3 regions of the Mammaliicoccus vitulinus genome follow, and region 1 is predicted to be linked to each of the others. Evidence: predicted binding sites of a transcription regulator. Region 1 holds the regulator's gene; each other region holds the start of a gene.
The links. The regulator CtsR, encoded in region 1, represses protease genes until heat stress. The targets are predictions, from matches to a motif close to ATGGTCAATAAAGGTCAAACA.

Region 1 (7,413 bases):
TTGTCTGGTAAGAATCTATCAGAAATATAACGATCACTCATATTAACAGCCGCTTCAATTGCTTCGTCTGAAATGTTGATACGGTGATGCGCTTCATAACGATCTCTTAATCCTTTTAAGATTGAAATAGAATCTTTAGTATTTGGTTCATCAACTTTAACTGGTTGGAAACGTCTTTCTAACGCTGCGTCTTTTTCAATATATTTACGATACTCATCTAATGTTGTAGCACCGATACATTGTAATTCACCACGCGCTAGTGCAGGTTTCAAGATATTAGATGCATCAATCGCACCTTCTGCACCACCAGCACCAATAAGTGTGTGTAACTCATCAATGAATAACACGATGTTACCAGCTTGATGAATTTCTTCCATTACTTTTTTCAATCTTTCTTCAAATTCACCGCGATATTTAGTACCAGCAACAACTGTTCCCATATCTAACGACATAACACGTTTACCTTTTAATGTTTCAGGCACTTCGTTTTGTACAATTGCTTGTGCTAGTCCTTCGACAATCGCCGTCTTACCGACACCAGGTTCCCCAATTAGAACTGGGTTGTTTTTAGTTCTTCTACTTAATACTTCTATCACTCTTGTGATTTCGTCTGAACGTCCAATAACTGGATCTAAAGTTCCATCTTCAGCAATCACTGTTAAGTCTCTAGCTAATCCATCTAAAGTAGGTGTTGCTTGATTTTTAGTAGTTTGTGCATTTTTCGAACCTTGTTCTGGACTACCTAATGATTTCACAACTTGTGCTCTTGCTTTTGTAATATTTAAATCTAAGTTAGCAAACACACGAGCAGCGACACCTTCGTTTTCACGAATGAGTCCTAATAAAAGATGTTCTGTTCCTACGAATGTATGGTTGAGCTTTCTTGCTTCATCCATAGAAAGTTCGATTACTTTTTTAGCTCTAGGTGTGTAATGAATTGCGCCTACTTGCTCTTGGCCTTGACCAATTAAATTCTCAACTTCTTTAGTTACTTTTTCTTCAGTAATACCAAACGCATCAAGAACTTTAGCTGCAATTCCTTCTGGTTCTTTCATTAAACCTAATAATAAATGTTCTGTTCCTATATTTGAATGATTCAATCTCATTGCTTCTTCTTGTGCATGCGCTAATACGCGTTGTGCACGCTCTGTTAATCTACCAAATAGCATAAACTAACCTCCTAATTTTTATATGTGTTCTCTTAAAAAGGTTGCTCGCTTTTCATCTACAGATTGTTCCGAGTCTTCACCTTCAAAGAATGGTGTTTGTATTGTAACCATTAAATTATCAAAATTAAAGTCATTACTCTCGAGATGACCTAAATCTATACCGAGTTTCATTTCACTTAACCTAAGTGATGCTTCTTCAACAGATATTAACTGCGCTGACTTTAAGATACCTTTAGCACGATGGACTCTATCTTTCGTTTCCATATGGTTAAAGCGATCAAGTCTTTGTCGAATTTGTTCTTCTTCACTAATAATCTGTTCAACAATTTGTGTTAAGTCTTCAATAATTTCTTGTTCAGTCTTACCAAGTGTTAATTGATTCGATATTTGATATACATGGCCTAGTGCACCTGTTCCTTCTCCATATATACCCCGAATTGTATAACCAAATCGATTAATTGCTTGGCCAATTCTTTTCATACGTTTCATAATGCTCAGTCCTGGTAAATGCAACATGACACTCGCTCTTAAACCAGTTCCAATGTTAGTAGGACATGTCGTTAAAAATCCATGTTGTTCATCGTATGAAATTGTTAAATGTTTGTCTAACTCATCATCTAATTTAGATGCTGTTTCATAAAGTTCATTTAACACGAGATTGTTGCCCATTACTTGTATTCTTACATGGTCTTCTTCGTTAATCATAACACTTGTAGATTCATCTTCATTTAATAGTACTGCGCCGGACTGCTGTTTCGTAAGTGCAGGACTGATTAAATGTTTAAATACTAATTTATTTTGCTCAAGCTCACTTAATTCAGATAACTTTGTAAGTTTTAAATTTGATAATGCCTTACTAACTTTATCAATTACTTTATTTCCTGTTTCGTCATCTTCGTATTTGAGCGGATGAACTTCATCTTGAAGGTTTCGAGCAAGTCTTATTCTGGAGCTCATGACAATTGGCGTATCATCTGTTTTTTTCATCCAATCGCTAATATGTTCATTGATATGTTCTTCCATTTACTTGACCTCACCTTCTGCTTTCAAAGCTTTGATTTCATCTCTAACAACTGCCGCATCTTCAAAAGCTTGTTCTTCAATCAAACCTTGTAAGATTTTTTCTTTTTCAGCTATTTGTTGTTTAAGCTGGATTTTGCTTCTAGATGAAACAGGTATCTTACCTGTATGTTCGCCACTACCCGCTTGCACTCTTCTAATAATTTGAGGTACATCATCTTTAAACGTTTCATAACAGTCATGACAACCAAACTTACCTACTTTAGCTATATCAGGTAAAGTCATGCCACAAGTAGGACAGTGCTTTTCTTCTTGTGGTTGAACTTGCTTAAAGTTAATGCCGTGTTTACCTACGAGATATTGTAAAAATTGATTCACAACAAATTCTTGATCTAAATTTTGATCGCTCATTTGATCATCTTGGAAATAAAAATGTTCTGAAGCACAGTTTTTACAAATCCATTGTTCAGTTTTATGTTTCTTACCAGTTGATGTTAATTGAATCGTTGCTTCTTCTTTACCACAAATTTCACAAAGCATACTGTCACTCCTTTTTAACTATAATGTATGACGGCAAGTATACGTTTCAATATATTTGCTCGAATAATATCTCTATATGGTATTTCTATTTGTAATGTATCTCTATGAAGTGTTTGTAAAATCATTTTTTTCTCTCTATCCGTAATTAGCTTATTCTCAAATAAGCCGTCAACGATTCTAAATGCATTTGCTTGCGATATTTGATCACCTGTCAACTCTATTAAATGTCTAATAAATGCTGATTGACTATTCGTTTCGACTTTAGAAATACGAATGTAACCTCCACCACCTCTTTTACTTTCAATAGCGTAACCGTGCTCATTAGTAAATCTTGTTTTAATAACATAGTTTAACTGGGAAGGTACACAATCAAACTTTTCAGCAATATGCGCACGTTTAATTTCAACGACATCACCTTGAGCCTCTTCCAACAATTGCTTTAAGTATTGCTCAATGATATCCGACATGTTGTGCATTAATCATCACCTCTTTTGACCTTCTTTGACTATATTATATGTTCTGCACTTTATTATTTCAATTAATTTGTTTCTTGAAAAATTTTTAAAATTTCATACCGCTTTCAAAAGAAATAAGTTATGATATAAGATAGGTTATTAAAGAGAGAATACCAAGGGAAAGGTGTGTTAGTAATGCATTATATTATCGGGATTATCGGTATCTTATTATTCCTATTTTTAGCATGGCTAGTAAGCTCTGATAAAATGCGCGTCAGATGGCAGTATATAGGATTAATGATCGTAATTCAGTTTATATTTGCTTTCTTATTATTAAAAACAACAGGTGGATTAACTATCATAGGTGGAATTTCAAATGGCTTTAGCTATATCATAGCAAAAGCGATGGAGGGGATAAACTTTGTGTTTGATGGTGTAGCAAACGTCGATCCAAAGAGTAACAAACCTGTTTCAGTTTATTTCCTTAACGTATTGATGCCAATCGTATTTGTATCAGCACTTATCGGTATCTTACAATATATTAAAGTATTACCTCTTATCATTAAATATTTAGGATTAGTTATTTCTAAAATAAATGGTATGGGAAAATTAGAATCATATAACGCAGTTGCATCTGCAATTTTAGGTCAATCTGAAGTATTTATTTCTATAAAAAAACAACTTCCTTTAATTCCTAAGCATCGTATGTATACATTAACTGCTTCAGCTATGTCAACAGTTTCTGCATCTATTATCGGTGCATACTTTACAATGGTTGAACCAAGATATGTTGTAACAGCAATTGTATTAAACTTATTTGGTGGATTTATTATGGCATCCATTATAAATCCATATACAGTAGACCCTAAAGAAGACGACATTATGATTCAAGAGTCTGGAGAAAAACAGTCGTTCTTCGAAATGTTAGGAGAATATATTTTAGATGGTTTCAAAGTAGCGGTTATCGTTGCAGCAATGTTAATCGGTTATGTAGCATTGATTGGCCTCTTAAATGGTGTCACATCTAATATCTTCTCAGCTGTTTCTGGAGGTTCTATTTCTTGGGACTTCCAAACTTTAATTGGATTTATCTTTGCCCCATTTGCTTTCTTAGCAGGTATTCCATGGGCAGATGCAGTACAATCTGGTAGTATTATGGCAACTAAAGTTCTTTCGAATGAATTCGTTGCAATGGGTATTTTACCTGAAGCAGACATTTCTGAAAGAGCAAATGGTATCATTTCTGTATTCTTAGTTTCATTTGCAAACTTTGGATCAATTGGTATCATTGCCGGTGCTGTAAAATCATTAAATGATAAACAAGGAGATAACGTTGCACGATTTGGTTTAAAACTATTATACGGTGCAACACTTGTATCATTCTTATCAGCAACTATCGCTGGATTCTTCTTATAATAAAACAAAAACAGTCAACTGACTTTTTAAGCCAGTTGACTGTTTTATTTTTATTGTGGTTGTTTCACTTGATATTGTTCAACAATTTCTTCAATAAAATATTTCATGATTTTATAATCATCTGTTAGTTCTGGATGGAAAGATATACCTAAGTATTGATTTTGTCTTACAGCTACTATTCTATCTTCAACTGTAGATAACACTTCTACACCTTCATGAGCAGATTGTATGTGCGGGGCACGTATAAATACTGCATTAACCGCTTCATCTATTCCTTTCACATCTAAATCCTGTTCAAAACTATCGACTTGTCTACCAAACGAATTTCTTTCAACAACTACATTTAATTTATTTAAATGACTTTCCTGTCCAACAACTGCTTTAGCTAACAGTATAAGACCAGCACAAGTGCCATACATAGGTAATTCACTATTTCTCAGCAACTCAGTAAAACCATATAAATCCATTAATCTTCGCATAGTTGTCGATTCTCCACCAGGTAATACGAGACCATCAATTTCATTTAATTGATTGACTGTCTTAATTACAATACCTTCATGACCAGTTTGCTCTATATGCTTAATATGCTCTCTTACCGCACCTTGTAGACCTAGAACACCAATTTTCATATTACCATCCACGCTCTTGCATACGTTCTTCTAATGATAATTGATTAATATCTAAACCTTTCATAGCTGGTCCTAATTCTTTAGAAAGTTCAGTGATCAATTTATAATCTTGGTAATGTGTAGTAGCTTGAACGATAGCTTTTGCGAATTTTTCAGGTGCTTCTGATTTGAATATACCAGAACCTACAAATACGCCGTCAGCGCCTAACTCCATCATTAACGCAGCGTCAGCTGGTGTTGCCACACCACCTGCAGCAAAGTTCACAACTGGTAAACGACCTAAATCTTTAATTTCTTTTAGGATTTCATAAGGGGCACCAATATTTTTAGCTTCAGTCATAATTTCATCGTCGCTCATAACTGCTAATTTGCGTACTTCTGAATTAACTTGTCTCATATGACGAACAGCTTCAACAATATTACCAGTACCTGGCTCACCTTTCGTACGTAACATGGCCGCACCTTCACCAATTCTACGTGCAGCTTCACCTAAATTACGGCAACCACATACAAATGGTACTGTAAAATCATCTTTCTTTAAATGATATTCTTCGTCAGCTGGTGTTAATACTTCTGACTCATCTATGTAATCCACACCCATTGATTCTAAAATGCGCGCTTCAGTTATATGACCAATTCTTCCTTTTGCCATAACTGGAATTGAAACAGCATTCATTACTTCTTCCACTATACGAGGATCTGCCATTCTTGCTACGCCACCTGCCGCTCTAATATCAGATGGAACACGTTCTAATGCCATTACAGCTACAGCACCAGCCTCTTCAGCTAACTTAGCTTGTTCAGCATTAACCACATCCATGATTACGCCACCTTTTTGCATTTCTGCCATACCTCTTTTAACTTTATCTGAACCAGTAATTTTTGACATCTTAAAACTTCCTCCTTTTAAACCGCTTATTAGTAGGTTATACTAAATTCTGAACTGCTAAAAGAGTCAGATTTATCAAAAAATAAGTGGTCAGATTTGAGGTTAACGATATGGAAATGCTTATGTTTGATATTAATAGAAATATTAATATACCAATATACCAACAACTTTATGAAAATATTAAACAAAATATCATTAACGATGTCATGAGACACGATGAAAAACTACCTTCAAAAAGACAATTGAGTCACTATCTCTCTGTCAGTCAGACAACTATCGAACATGCATATCAACTACTATGTGACGAGGGTTATATTTATAGCAAAAATCGATCAGGCTTCTATATTAATGATATTGTAAACTTGCCTGTAACTTATAAAACAAAAGTACCTGCTCAAACTAACCAAGATGAAATAAGCTATAAATATAGTTTTAAACTGGGTGCAATAGATAAAGAACACTTCCCAAGTGACCTGTTCAGAAAATATGCAAAAGAAGCATTCGACGAGCAACAAGTTCACCTTTTGGATAGTGGTCATAAACAAGGAGATTTAAATTTAAGAAAAGAAATCGGACATTATGTATTTCACAGTCGTGGCGTGAACTGTTCACCACAACAAATCATTGTAGGTTCATCAACTGAACAATTATTATCCATTATCACAGATATGATTTCTGATTCAAAATATATGATAGAAGACCCACTATATAAACAAGTGAGAAATTTACTCAAAAGAAAACATGTACCTTTTGAGTTTATACCTGTAACGCAAAATGGAATTGATATTGAACAAATCAAAAAGACTGATTATGATGTCGTCTATATCACACCAAGCCATCAGTTTCCTACCGGCGTCATTATGGATTTAAAACGACGAACTCAACTTATAAAATGGGCATCAGAGAAATCTAATCGCTTTATAATTGAAGATGACTATGACTCGGAATTCAGATATGGTGGCAGACCTATTCCAGCGCTACAAAGTTTAGACAACTCCGATAGTGTTATATATGTCAGTACATTCTCTAAATCAATCTCTCCGTCTCTACGTGTAGCTTATGCAGTATTACCTAAAAACTTAATCACACTCTATCAAAAGAAAACCAATATAGAAGGTGGCACGGTACCTAGACATACTCAATACATGCTCAGTCGTTTTATGAATGAAGGACATTTTGAAAGACATCTGAATCGAATGAGGAAAATATATAGAACTAAAAGAGATCATATTCTCAAACAACTTAGAAAGTATCCAGAAACTTTTGCAATCTCAGGAGAATTAACCGGGATGCAT
Region 2 (7,413 bases), 530 kb from region 1:
TCGGCGCATAAGCACCAAAACCTTTTATACCAATATCCATTATATTGACACCTTCTTATAATCTGTTGTTATTATCAGGTACTAATTTAACACACTTATGCCTTAATACACAAGCACAGTCTTATTAATAGAAAATATTTAAATCGTTTTCATAATTATAGGTATACAATTTATAAAAAGTTAATTATAATGAAAGATATGATATTAAAAGTTACGGAGGATGAGATATGCATTACATCTTAACATTCATATGGGCATTCTTATTGTCACAAATGATTAACTTTGTTTTACATAGTTTAGGTGGCTCTACAGAAGCGCTAAACTTTGTTAGTCCAACAGTTTATGCTGTTATCTTTACAGTTGTTATTATTCTACTAGATATTTTAGTTGGTAAATCGTCATCGGACAAACAAAAAGCACAACATTCATAAAAATAATCCCGTCAATTTCATTTGACGGGATTTTTTCTTTATTCATTTACTTCAAATTTCACTTCACCATCTACTAGATGTACATCTACATTTGTACCTTCTTTCAATTCTTGACCGATCATCAATCTTGCTAATGGTGTTTCGATTTGTCTTTGTACAAATCGTTTTAATGGTCTTGCGCCAAATTGTGGTTCGTATGCTTCTTGCGCAATCCATTCTTTAACATCTTGGTCCACATTAATTTTGATGTGTTGATCTACCAATCTAATATTTAAGTTCGTAATAATATGGTCAACGATAAAACTCATATCTTTAACTGATAATGGTTTAAATAATACAATGTCATCCATTCTATTTAAAATCTCTGGTTTGAAGTAAGCATGTAAACTTTCGTTCACTTGTTTTTTAGCTGAATCTTCAATTTCACCATCGTCTGTTACACCTTCTAATAAATATTGCGAACCGATATTACTCGTCATAATGATAATCGTATTTTTGAAATCGACACTGCGCCCTTTCGCATCTGTTAATCTACCTTCATCTAACAATTGTAACAATACGTTGAATACATCATTATGTGCTTTTTCAATTTCATCAAGTAGTATGACAGAGTATGGTTGTCTTCTAACTGCTTCAGTTAGTTGGCCACCTTCTTCATAACCTACATAACCTGGAGGCGCACCAATGAGTCGTGCGACTGAATGTTTTTCCATATATTCACTCATATCTATTCTAATCATATGTTTTTCAGAATCGAATAAAGTTGCTGCTAATGTCTTAGCTAATTCCGTTTTACCGACACCTGTTGGACCTAAGAATAAGAAGCTACCAATTGGTCTATTCGGATCTTTAATACCTGCTCTTGCTCTAACTACTGCATCAGATACTAAATCAACTGCTTCATCTTGTCCTACTACTCTCTCGTGTAAAATATCTGATAGTTTAAGCAATTTATCTCTTTCAGTCTCAACTAGTCTTGAAACTGGAATACCTGTCCATTGACTTACGATATAACCAATTTCTTCATCTGTTACAATTTCTCTAATCAAACGATCATGATCAGAACCTGTTTCTTCAGCAAATTCATTTTCTAGCGCTTTTAATTCCGCTTCTATTTGAGGTATTTTACCGTGTTTAAGTTCTGCTGCTTTCGCTAAATCATATTGATTTTCCGCATTTTCTAAAGCTTGTTTACTTTCATCTAACTCTGCTCTTTTATCTTGAAGTGATTTGATTTGTTCTTTTTCTTGTTCAACTTTACTTTGTAATTGTTGTTGTTTTTCTTTTTCGTCTGCTAATTCTTTTTGTAATTCTTCTAAACGTATTTGGCTACTTTGATCAGATTCAGATTTCAGTGCGTTTTCTTCAATTTCAAGTTGCATAACACGTCTATTTACTGCATCTAATTCTGTAGGGTTAGAACCCATTTCTGTACGAATCGTCGCACATGCTTGGTCAACTAAGTCTATTGCTTTATCTGGTAAGAATCGATCCGTAATATATCTATCTGATAATTCTGTCGCTGCTACTAACGCTCTATCTTGTATACGCACACCGTGGTGAACTTCATATCTTTCTTTTAAACCTCTTAAAATTGAAATAGTATCTTCTAAGTCTGGTTCTTTCACGTTCACTTTTTGGAAACGTCTTTCTAATGCAGAATCTTTTTCAATGTATTGACGGTATTCATTTAAAGTTGTTGCACCGATACAGTGCAATTCACCTCTTGCTAGCATTGGTTTGAGCATATTACCTGCATCCATAGCACCTTCTGTTTTTCCTGCGCCAACAAGCATATGAATTTCATCAATAAAAAGTAAAATTTTACCTTCTGAATCTTTTACTTCTTTTAAGACAGCTTTCAATCTTTCTTCAAATTCACCTCTGAATTTAGCGCCAGCCACTAAAGCTGATAAATCTAATTCAAATATCGTCTTATCTAAAAGTGATTCAGGAACGTCTCTTCTAACGATACGTTGCGCTAATCCTTCTACAATTGCTGTTTTACCTACACCAGGTTCCCCAATTAATACCGGGTTGTTTTTAGTTTTTCTACTTAATATGCGAATCGTATTTCGAATTTCTTCGTCTCTACCAATAACTGGATCCATTTTACCTTTTCGTACTTCTTCAACTAAATCTCTACCATATTTAGATAGTGCTTCATATTGCACTTCAGGATTTTGTGATGTCACACGATTACCCCCTCTTATTTTATTAATAATTTCATTTATGACTTCTTTCTTATTTCCAATGATGTCTTTAGTCGTTTGGTCAACTTCCATTGCTGCTTTTAAAATATGTTCCATCGACATGAAGTCATCTTGCATTTCTTCTTTAATTTGATTAGCTTTGTTAAACAATTCATTGAGTTTCGGCGACACGTATTGTCCATATTGGACGTTATCACCTTTTACTACAGAATATTGATTTAACTTTTGTTCATATTTCTCTTTTAATGATTCTGTATCAATTTTAGCTCTGTCTAATGTTCTTTTAAAAACACTTTCATCTTCATTTAACGCTGATAATAATACAGCTTCTATTTCAATATTTTGTAGTTGATATGATTGTGATAATTGTTGTGCTTTCTCGATAACACTTTGAACTGAATATGTCATTTGATTAATATCCAAATGTATCACCTCTTTTAATTTTTCATCGGCCTAATAGTTTGACTATCTTTGACCTTAATTTAATTATATACTGTTTGACCTTCTTTGACAAATATAAAACATCAAATTTCCAAAGCTTTTTAATCCCATATTATGGTAAAATACAATTGAAAATAAACGGGGAAGTGATCTTTTGCAAACTACATATACAGAAGCTACTTCAGTTATTGAATACATTATAAACAACGGCCAACGACTACATTTTGACACTCACCATTATATATACCATTCTGGAGACTTATGTAATCATATTTATGTCATTTCTGAAGGAAAAGTTATTACACATCGTGTGATGGAAGACGGAAAAGAATTTAATACGAAATTATTAGGAAGACATAGTATCTTCGGTTCGACTACTTTGTTTTGTGGCAGAAAAACACATAGCCTCTCAGCACGGGTGAAAGAAGCAGCAATCGTATACAGCATGCCAAAAAACCAATTTGAAGAAGCAATATTAAATGATGAAGTGCTAAAATACGAATGGTTACTGTGGGTTCAAAACGAAAATGAAAAGAACGAATATCTAATCAGAGATGTATATACTTTAGGAAAAACAGGTGCTTTCTATTCCATACTCATTAAACTAGCAAACACATACGGCGTTCAAGTTGACGATCGTATTTTGATTAATGTAGATTTAACCAATCATGAATTAGCTAACTTCTGTAACGTAACAAGAGAAAGTGTTAATCGAATGTTGAGCTATTTAAAAAAGGAAAACATCGTCTCTGTACAGCATAAAAGAATTACGATACATGATTTAGATTACTTAAAAAAATCTATAAACTGTGAAAACTGTCCTTTATCAATTTGTAGAATAGAATAATTAAAATTGTGCTACTCGAACCATACCCTAGGCAAGCTTGCACAAACAAAATCGTCCCATTATAAAAAAAGCATATCACGCTACTTACTGAATAAAATCAGTAGCGTGATATGCTTATTTGTTTTATTAGCTTACACCTAATGCAATTTTAGCGTAACGTGACATTTTGTCTTTACCCCATGGTGGATTCCAAACAATGTTAACTTCTGTTTCTTTAACTTCAGGTAATTCAGCTAAAGCTGTTTTAACCTGATCTATAATTTGTGGCCCCATAGGACAACCCATAGAAGTTAGTGTCATTTCTACTGTACATAATCCAGCATCGTCTAAGTCAACGTTGTATATAAGACCTAAGTTAACTATGTCAATTCCAAGTTCTGGGTCAATTACGTTTTCAAGTGCACCAATAATACTATCTTTCATTTCTTCTTCCATATTTTCACCTCATTCTTAAAGTTACTATATATAATATATCAAATTTAAAGCATTGGTTAAAGAAAATGATATGATATTATAGTATGTATCAAAAAGAAAATGAGTAAGGAGTTATCGATATGGAAAAACATTTAATCTGTTTAGATTTAGATGGCACATTATTAAATGATGAAAAGCACATCTCACCTTTTACTAAAAGCGTATTACAATATTTAAAGAAGTCAGGTCATGAAATTATTATTTCAACAGGTCGACCATATCGAGCAAGCGTAGATTATTATAATGCTATGGATATGAACACACCTATTATTAATTTTAATGGTGCCTATATACACCACCCTACTGACAATAGATTTGAACCAAAGCACGAACAATTTGACGCACGAATAGCTTCTAAAATTTTCCAAGATATAAGCCAACTTAACGTTAAAAACGTTATAGCAGAAGTAAGAGATCAAGTTTATATTAATACTTATGATCAAACATTATTTGAAGGTTTTAGTATGGGTAACCCAGAAATTAAGTATGGTGAATTAAACCAGTTACTTCCAGAATCACCGACGAGCTTATTAATACAAGCAGAGGAAAATGAAATTCCTAATATTAAGAAGCACTTAAATAAGCATTATGCTGAATTTATAGAACATCGTCGTTGGGGCGCACCATTTCCTGTTATTGAGATTGTTAAAAAGGGTATTAACAAAGGCAAAGCTGTGAAATATGTAGCTGAATATTTAAATATAGACTTTGATAATATCATTGCATTTGGCGACGAAGATAATGATTTTGAAATGATACAATTTGCTAATTACGGAATTGCTATGGGTAATGCTATTCCAGAACTTAAAGAAATTTCAACAGAAGTTACAGACACTAATAACAATGATGGTATCGGAAAATACTTAAACAAACATTTTGGACTAAATATGTAAGGGGTTATTCAAATGAAAATGATAGTAGATAGTGGTTCAGATTTAACATTATCACAAATTGAAGAATATGGATTCTACTTTTTACCTTATGGGATCGTCATTGATAACCAAAATAAAGTAGACCTATATGAAATATCGAACGAAGAAGTATTAGCTGCCATCAAGCAAAATAAACACCCTAAGACAAACCAAGCAACTATGGAACAAATGACTAAAGTATTCACAGAAATCGCTGAAAACAATGAACAAGCTATTTATCTAGCTTTTAGCAGCGCTTTAAGCGGCACATACCAAACTGCATGCTTAGTTAAAGAGCAAGTTAAAGAAGAGTACCCTAATCTCGACTTAGCCATCTATGATACTTTAAGTGCTTCAATGGGGTGTGGGAAACTTATACTCGATGTTCAAGATAAAATCCAGCAAGATTATACATTTGAAGAATTAGATCAATATATTAAAGTCAAACTTGAGAAAATTAGACATTTATTTACGGTAAAAGACTTAAACTATTTAGCAAGTGGCGGCAGATTATCTAAAGGACAAGCTTTTCTTGGTAATTTATTAAACATAAAACCTTTATTACACGTAGAAGAAGGTAAACTTGTACCTATCGAAAAATATCGTGGCTCTAAAAAGCTATGGCATGCCATTATAGAAAAAATGAAACATGAAAATAGCGACTTTTCAAATGAAACAATCTATATAACGCATGCTGATGATTACGAAGAAGCAGAAAGACTAAAATCATTGATGCAAGACACTTTATCACCTAAAGATGTGATCATTTCAAACATTGGTCCCGTTATTAGTTCTCATACAGGAAGTGGCACGATCGCAATATTTTATTATAAGGAGTGATCGTAATTGAATAAAATTATCGTAGTTGGTGCAGTTGCTGGTGGAGCCACAGTTGCATCACAAATTAGACGTCTTGATTCAGAAAGTGAAATTGTTGTATATGAAAAAGATAGAGATATGAGTTTTGCAAATTGCGGTTTACCTTACTATTTAGGTGAAGTTGTAGAAGATAGAGATTTAATGTTATCTGCAACACCCGAACAATTTTATGATAAAAAAAATATCACTGTAAAAACTTATCATGAAGCAATCGCTTTAAATGATGCACATAAAACAATTACGATTAAAAATCATCAAACTGGTGAAACTTTTGAAGACCAATATGACACACTTATTTTAAGTCCCGGTTGTCGAGCAAGACACTTACCTATTCAATCAGATAGAGTATTCACTTTAAGAAACTTAGTTGATACAGATGAAATTGAAAACTTTATCGTAAACGAAAAGGTTCAATCTGCATTGATAGTTGGTGCTGGATATGTCAGTTTAGAAATTTTAGAGAATTTATTTTATAGAGGCATAGAGACAACTTTAATTCATAGAAGTGATCATATTAACAAAAGTATGGATAAAGATTTAAATAACGTCATCTTTGAAGAATTAGATAAAAGAGAGATTCAATATCGATTAAATGAGGAAATTGAAAGTATTACTGATCGAACAGTTACATTTAAATCTGGCCACGTTGAAGACTATGATATCGTTATTACAGGTGTTGGGATTGAGCCAAATAGTGATTGGCTGAAATCATCATCACTTCAATTAAATGAACAAGGTTACGTGCCAGTCAACGAATATTTCGAAACAAATTTGGAAGGCGTTTATGCAATTGGTGATGTGATTGAAACGTTTTATAGACATACTAAAAAGCCTACAAGTATCACTTTAGCTTGGGGTGCGCATAGAGCAGCTTCGTTAATTGCTGAAAATCTCGTAGCGAAGTCATCCAATGAAAAATCAGCTTTCCGCGGCCTGTTAGGAACAAATATCGTTCGTGTATTTGATTATGCACTAGGAAGTGTCGGCATCTCAGAAAGTGAATTGGAAAATTATGATGTTGATGTTGTCGAACAAACTCAAAAGCAACATGCTGGTTATTATCCAAATGCTGAACCCATTACGTTGCGCGTTTATTTCGAAAAGAGTTCTCGTAAAATTTTACGTGCATGTGCAGTCGGTAAAGATGGTGCGGATAAGCGTATTGATATCTTATCAACAGCTATCATCGGTGAACTCACGATAGATGAATTAAGAGA
Region 3 (7,413 bases), 410 kb from region 1:
AAAAATGAATTGCTCGTTGTAACTGGTATGTCTGGTGCGGGAAAATCAGTCGCATTACAAGCGTTAGAAGATTTAGGATATTTTTGCGTTGATAATTTACCACCAATTTTATTGCAAAAGTTTGTAGACTTAATGGATCAAGGTAATCCGTCTTTATCCAAAGTTGCAATAGGTATTGATTTAAGAGGTAAAGATTTCTTTGGTGACTTAAGAGAAGAACTAGATTATATACAAAGTGAAAAAAGAGTTATTGTAGATATTTTATTTTTAGAAGCAAATGATAAAAAATTGATTTCGCGATATAAAGAAACAAGAAGAACACATCCTCTAAGTGAGAAAGGTAGCTTATTATCAGCTATTGAACAAGAGAGAGAATTATTAGGTGATATAAAAGGTATCAGCAACTTTGTAATAGATACTACTGAAAAGAAACCTAAAGCATTAAAACAAGAATTGATTGCAACGTTTGAAAAAGATCCTTCTACAACATTCCAAGTTCGAGTGTTAAGTTTTGGTTTCAAACATGGAATGCCCATCGATGCAGATATCGTATTTGATGTAAGGTTTTTACCTAACCCATACTATGTAGATGAATTAAGACCGTTGACTGGTCTAGATGATGAAGTTTACCAATATGTTATGAAATGGAAAGAAACAAATACATTTTATAAAAAATTTAGTGAATTATTAATGTTTATGTTGCCAGGTTACAAAAAAGAAGGTAAATCCCAATTAACAATTGCTATAGGATGTACAGGTGGTCAACATAGATCAGTTGCACTTGCAAAACGTTTAGGAGAAGATATTAAAGAGAACTTTGACTATGTTGTGTATACGTCACATCGCGATGCACATATTGAAAGTAAAAAGAAAAAATGAAAAAATTAAAAGTCGTCTTAATTGGAGGCGGAACAGGACTTTCAGTATTAGCGAGAGGACTGAAAGAGTATCAAATAGATATTACAGCTATCGTAACAGTTGCAGACGATGGCGGCAGTACAGGTAAAATTCGTGATGTGATGGATATACCTGCTCCTGGAGATATTAGAAACGTGCTAGCAGCTTTAAGTGATACTGAACCTATGCTTGAACAACTGTTTCAATACCGTTTTGAAGAAGAAAAGATAGGCGGACACTCTATAGGAAATTTACTATTAGCAGCTATGACGAATATAACGAATGATTTTGGTCATGCAGTTAAAGAATTAAGTAAAATTTTAAATATTAAAGGCCAAGTCATTCCATCTACGACTAAAAGTGTTGTATTAAATGCTGTGATGTCAGACGGTGAGATTATAGTTGGAGAGTCTAATATTCCTAAAACGTCAAAGAAAATTGAAAAAGTATTTTTAACGCCTGAAGATATTGAACCAATGAAAGAGGCCATTGATGCAATTGAAGAAGCAGATTTAATTGTGATGGGACCTGGTTCGTTATATACGAGTATAATGCCTAATTTGATTTTAAATAAAGTTAAAGATGCTATTATAAATACTGAAGCTGAAAGATTATATGTATGTAATCTTATGACTCAAAAGGGCGAAACAACAGGTTATTCAGTTAGTGACCATGTGAAAGCTATTCATGATCATGTTGGCGAAGAATTTATTGATTTTGTAATCTGTCAAAATAAACGTTTTAATGAAGAAATTTTATTGAGATACGAACAAGAAGATGCAAAGCAAGTTGAATTTGATGGTGACAAATTAACAGAAATGGGTGTGCAATGCATCCATGATAATAATTTAGTAAGTATTACACCTCATCAATATATAAGACATAACAACAAAGTGTTAGCACAACTTATATATGAAATTGCGTTACGAGAAATTAGTACAATTCAATATAAAAAAGATAAATAAATTAACGATATAGTTACAACGATTAGATGAGTTGTAACTATATTTTTTTATGGAAATCAAGTAATATTAGTGTAAGGGCTTTCAAGATGAGGTGATGATTGATGAAGAACGTTCAAATCATAATGGTATTAGTAGGATGCATATTTCTACTTATTGGTTTAATGACTAATCAGCAAATAGGCATAAGTTTCTTAGTAATTGGTTTAGCAATGTTGTTATTTGGCATCATAAAAGAAACAAAAAGAAAATAATAAATTGTTTAAGTTGAAAAACTTGATACGCCCGGCTATTCCATGTAATATAAAATAGATACAAAACGTATGATATGTCTTTAGGCATATCATTATTTTTATGTGCATATAAATTAAGAAAGGGTGGTCTGCTGTGAGCTTTGCTTCAGAAATGAAAAATGAACTAACAAGAATTGAAGTAGATGATTGTTGCGCAAAGGCAGAACTTTCAGCTTTGATTAGAATGAATGGTAATTTAAGTATTTCTAATCAACAATTTGTCATAAATGTACAAACTGAAAATGCAGCGATAGCACGTCGTATTTTTTCTCTCATAAAAAAATGCTTCGGAGTAGAAGTTGAGTTATTGGTGAGAAAGAAAATGAAACTTAAGAAAAATAATATATATATCAGTAGAATAAAAGTAAAAGCTAAAGAAATATTAGATGAGCTAGGTATTTTACAAGAAGGTGTATTTAAACAAGTAATCGACAAAGATATTTTGAAAAATGATTGTTGTAAAAGAAGTTATTTAAGAGGTGCTTTTCTAGCAGGAGGATCAGTCAATAATCCAGAAACATCTTCTTATCATCTAGAAATATTTTCTTTATATGAAGAGCACTCAGCAGATCTGACAGCGCTTATGAATCAATACGATTTAAATGCTAAACAATTAGAACGCAAAAAAGGATATATAAGTTATTTAAAAGAGGCAGAAAAAATCTCTGACTTTCTAAGTTTAATCGGAGGCTATCAAGCATTACTGAAATTTGAAGATGTTAGAATTATTCGTGATATGAGAAACTCTGTAAATAGACTCGTCAATTGTGAAACTGCCAATTTAAATAAAACAGTAAGTGCCGCAATGAAACAAGTAGAAAGTATTCAACTGATCGACAAAGAAATTGGAATTGATAATTTACCAGATCGACTGCGAGAAGTAGCGAAATTAAGAATAGATAACCAAGATGTATCTATCAAAGAATTAGGAGAAATGGTGAGTACAGGGAAAATTTCTAAATCAGGTATAAACCATAGACTACGTAAACTAAACGAAATGGCAGAGAAAATTAGAAGCGGCGAAACAATACAATAAGGTATAAATGAAAGTCTGATTATTATTGTATAGTACGTTGAACACATATATTTTTTTATGCCATGCTTTCCGCGGGCATGTTCTCAGCCTGTAGTCTTCGAATCATGCTGTTCCCGCAGGAGTCAGCGCTAAAAAAATACCGAATATTACCAAAATATTTTTTAATATAGATGAAAATTTATTAAGAAAAGTTGATAAAGTATTGGATTTAAACTTCGTTTATGAACTTAAAAAAGCATCCGAGACTATTATAGTCCCGGATGCTTTTTTTATATTAATTTGATTTGATATCTTCTGGATGCATAACATCATCGATTAAACCATATTCTTTAGCTTCTTCAGCTGTTAAGAAGTTATCACGATCTGTGTCTTTTTCAATTTTTTCAATTGGTTGTCCAGTTCTTTCAGATAAAATTTTATTTAATTTTTCACGTGTGCGTAAAATATGACGAGCTGCAATTTCGATTTCTGTAGCTTGTCCTTGTGCGCCACCTAATGGTTGGTGAATCATTACTTCACTGTTAGGTAGTGCGAAACGTTTACCTTTTGCACCAGCTGATAATAGGAATGAACCCATTGATGCAGCCATACCGATACAAATTGTTTGTACGTCTGGTTTGATGTGTTGAATTGTATCATAAATAGCGAAACCAGCTGTTACGCTTCCGCCTGGTGAGTTGATATATAAGTATATATCTTTCTCAGAGTCTTGTGCTTGTAAGAATAATAATTGCGATACGATTGAGTTCGCTACGTTGTCATCAATAGCTGAACCTAACATAATAATGCGGTCTTTCAGTAAACGTGAGTAAATATCATAAGCGCGTTCTCCGCGATTTGTTGTTTCGATAACTGTTGGTATTAAATTCATCAGTTAATCCTCCTTTGAATATCTTAATGACCATATCATACACTACAAAGTCAAACATGGTCAAAATATATGACCTACTGATGAATATTATAACTTAAATAGCTGATTTATACACTGGAAATTTGCGACATGAGTTGTCAATGTTCGCATAAATGATATAATAGTTTCCGTAATCAACGAGCTGAGTGCAATGGATTTGAGTGACTTATATATTAAAGTGTTCACATCTTTTTCTAATGATGTTTTCTGCTTGATTAATCGTCATAAATCTTCTCACTCCTTATAGTTGATAGTTCTATTATATGTGTAAGATGTTAAGTGAATATAAATTAATAATTAAGATTTAACTCTCCGTAGTGTAAAGGATAACACGCAAGATTCCGGTTCTTGAGATGGGCGTTCAATTCGTCTCGGGGAGGCTTATTATAATGAAGGATGATTTTATGACTATCAAATTTTATGTTGGATTAAATTGTGGGTTGTGTGAAGATGCGAAAATACAAATAGATTTTTTTAAAGAATCATATAATCATGATATTAAGGTTGATACTATTAATATAGAAGAAGACGATACATTACATGAAAAATTTATGCTAAGAGTGCCAGTTGTTGAGTATAAAGGTGTTGTGTTGCAAGAAGGGCATATTGATTTTGTCACTTTGATTGAAGCGTATGATGACTTGAACTAATGTGAGACGCTTTTAACTTGCAATCTCTATATGGGGGGTGTATTATAAAACTGTAAACAGATATTATTTTTTTGACCCGCATGGGACGAAAAACGTCTAACCTAGGTTAGATTTTGCCCATCTGTTAATCTATAAGGAGGCGACTTGTTTATGGAAGATTTATTGAAGATACAACATAGACTAGTTCCTGACTTGATTGACAAGATGTATCGACGTTTTAATATTTTATCGACGATTGAGAAGAAGCAACCTATTGGTCGAAGAACGTTAAGTGATGTTATGAATGTTACTGAGCGGGTATTGAGAACTGAAATAGAAATTTTAAAACAACAAGATTTAGTCAGCGTTCAGTCAACAGGTATGAAATTGACCGAAACAGGGGAGCGCATTCTCGCTTCGTTATCACATTACTTAACGCTATATTCAAGCTTTAATCATATTGAGGAAGAAATATTTAATCGATATGGTGTGAAAGCACATATAGTAAGAGGTAATTCAGATTCAGATGAGACGGTTAAAGCAGAAATGGGTACAGTGACAGCTGAATTACTCGAACAGTCATTATATGATAATGCTTCTGTTTCAGTAACTGGTGGTTCTACAATGGCCAGGGTTAGTGAGTCGTTGCACCCATTAGATAAAGACATTTTGTTCACGCCAGCGCGTGGTGGTTTGGGAGAAAACGTAGTATTCCAAGCAAATACAATTTGTGCAAGTATGGCAAATCGAACAGGCGGGTCATATAAGGTTTTGTATGTTCCAGATCAAGTAAGCGAAAGTTCGTATGAAACTTTGTTGAAAGAACCTGCAGTTATTGAGGTGCTTGATGCAATACGTCATTCAGATTTTATCATTCACGGTATTGGTGATGCGCTGAAGATGGCACAAAGAAGAAAGACTTCTGAAGAAGTATTAAGCCAATTGAAACATCATCATGCAGTCGGAGAAGCTTTTGGATATTATTTTGATTCCAAAGGTGAAGTCGTACATCGTGTTAAAACAATCGGTTTGCAACTAGAAGATTTGGCAACGAAGACAAACATTTTTGCAGTAGCGGGAGGTGCTTCTAAAGCAGAAGCAATTAAAGCTTATCTTGAGATAGCACCTAAGAACACCATTCTTATAACAGATGAAGGTGCTGCAAAAGCAATGATTAACTTGGAATAAAAGGTTTCAAACCCTTTTTGAAATAACAAATATAAAGGAGGCCATCATTCATGGCAACTAAAGTAGCAATTAATGGTTTTGGAAGAATAGGTCGTTTAGCATTCAGAAGATTACAAGAGGTAGAAAATATCGAAGTAGTAGCAATCAACGATTTAACAGATGACGCAATGTTAGCTCATTTATTAAAATACGATTCAACACAAGGTCGTTTCAAAGATGAAGTAGAAGTTATCGAAGGCGGATTCCGCGTAAACGGTAAAGAAATCAAAACTTTCGAAAATCCTAACCCTAAAGAATTACCATGGGGCGATTTAGATATCGACGTAGTATTAGAATGTACTGGTTTCTTCGCTGATAAAGAAAAAGCTTCAGCTCACATCGATGCAGGCGCTAAAAAAGTATTAATTTCAGCTCCAGCTTCAGGCGATTTAAAAACAATCGTTTATAACGTTAACCATGACGAATTAGACGGTTCAGAAGAAATCGTTTCAGGTGCGTCTTGTACAACTAACTGTTTAGCTCCAATGGCTCAAGTATTAAATAACCAATTCGGTATCGTTGAAGGTCTAATGATGACTATTCACGCTTACACTGGTGACCAAAATACTTTAGATGCTCCACATTCTAAAGGTGACTTCCGTCGTGCTCGTGCTGCGGCTCAAAACATCGTACCTAACTCAACTGGTGCTGCTAAAGCAATCGGCTTAGTAATCCCAGACTTAAAAGGTAAATTAGATGGATCAGCTCAACGTGTACCAGTAGCAACTGGTTCAGTAACAGAATTAACAGCAGTATTAGACAAAGAAGTTTCAGTAGAAGAAATCAATGAAGCTATGAAAAATGCTACAAATGATTCATTCGGTTACACTGAAGACGAAATCGTTTCTTCTGATATCATTGGTATCACTTACGGTTCATTATTCGATGCAACTCAAACTCGTGTAATGACTGTTGGAGATCGTCAATTAGTTAAAACTGTATCTTGGTATGACAATGAAATGTCTTACACTTCACAATTAGTTCGTACTTTAGAATATTTAGCAGCTCAAGCTAACAAATAATTTAAAAAAATGAACTAAATAGGTTATGCTTATGAGTAAGCGGGGAGCACATCGCTTCACCGCTTATTTTTAATCATATCGCATTTTCTATTATCTAGAGGAGGAAGACAAGTCATGGCAAAGAAGAATGTTAAAGACGTAGATGTAAAAGGTAAAAAAGTACTTGTAAGAGCAGATTTTAACGTACCAATGAAAGATGGTAAAATTACGAACGATAACAGAATCGTTCAGGCGCTTCCTACAATAAAATACATTATCGAGCAAGGCGGTAAAGTTATTTTATTCTCACATTTAGGTAAAGTGAAAACAGAAGAAGATAAAAAAGAATTATCACTTAAACCAGTAGCAGAACGCTTAAGTGAACTATTAAATAAAGAAGTAACATTTGTACCTGAAACTCGTGGTGAAGAATTAGAGAATGCTGTCAATGGTTTATC

Region 2: clpB (ATP-dependent chaperone ClpB) is a predicted target of CtsR. The motif match lies at 3,139-3,159, and genes of this name have one in related genera.
Region 3: clpP (ATP-dependent Clp endopeptidase proteolytic subunit ClpP) is a predicted target of CtsR. The motif match lies at 4,106-4,126, and genes of this name have one in related genera.

What each region holds. Positions count from the first base shown of each region.
Region 1 covers NZ_CP118974.1:2,489,762-2,497,174, forward strand. Annotated here, with positions in the region: gene PYW35_RS12475 (ATP-dependent Clp protease ATP-binding subunit) at 1-1,169, opposite strand, end outside; gene PYW35_RS12480 (protein arginine kinase) at 1,188-2,192, opposite strand; gene PYW35_RS12485 (UvrB/UvrC motif-containing protein) at 2,193-2,729, opposite strand; gene PYW35_RS12490 (CtsR family transcriptional regulator) at 2,744-3,205, opposite strand; gene PYW35_RS12495 (NupC/NupG family nucleoside CNT transporter) at 3,380-4,600, shown strand; gene pdxT (pyridoxal 5'-phosphate synthase glutaminase subunit PdxT) at 4,651-5,229, opposite strand; gene pdxS (pyridoxal 5'-phosphate synthase lyase subunit PdxS) at 5,231-6,118, opposite strand; gene pdxR (MocR-like pyridoxine biosynthesis transcription factor PdxR) at 6,229-7,413, shown strand, end outside.
Region 2 covers NZ_CP118974.1:1,954,814-1,962,226, forward strand. Annotated here, with positions in the region: gene PYW35_RS09780 (beta-ketoacyl-ACP synthase III) at 1-40, opposite strand, end outside; gene PYW35_RS09785 (YjzD family protein) at 228-431, shown strand; gene clpB (ATP-dependent chaperone ClpB) at 470-3,067, opposite strand; gene PYW35_RS09795 (Crp/Fnr family transcriptional regulator) at 3,240-3,932, shown strand; gene PYW35_RS09800 (metal-sulfur cluster assembly factor) at 4,059-4,367, opposite strand; gene PYW35_RS09805 (Cof-type HAD-IIB family hydrolase) at 4,487-5,299, shown strand; gene PYW35_RS09810 (DegV family protein) at 5,312-6,157, shown strand; gene PYW35_RS09815 (CoA-disulfide reductase) at 6,164-7,413, shown strand, end outside.
Region 3 covers NZ_CP118974.1:2,078,375-2,085,787, reverse strand. Annotated here, with positions in the region: gene rapZ (RNase adapter RapZ) at 1-879, shown strand, start outside; gene PYW35_RS10465 (gluconeogenesis factor YvcK family protein) at 876-1,862, shown strand; gene PYW35_RS10460 (hypothetical protein) at 1,964-2,113, shown strand; gene whiA (DNA-binding protein WhiA) at 2,247-3,188, shown strand; gene clpP (ATP-dependent Clp endopeptidase proteolytic subunit ClpP) at 3,463-4,059, opposite strand; gene PYW35_RS10445 (glutaredoxin family protein) at 4,488-4,748, shown strand; gene PYW35_RS10440 (sugar-binding transcriptional regulator) at 4,899-5,915, shown strand; gene gap (type I glyceraldehyde-3-phosphate dehydrogenase) at 5,966-6,976, shown strand; gene PYW35_RS10430 (phosphoglycerate kinase) at 7,091-7,413, shown strand, end outside.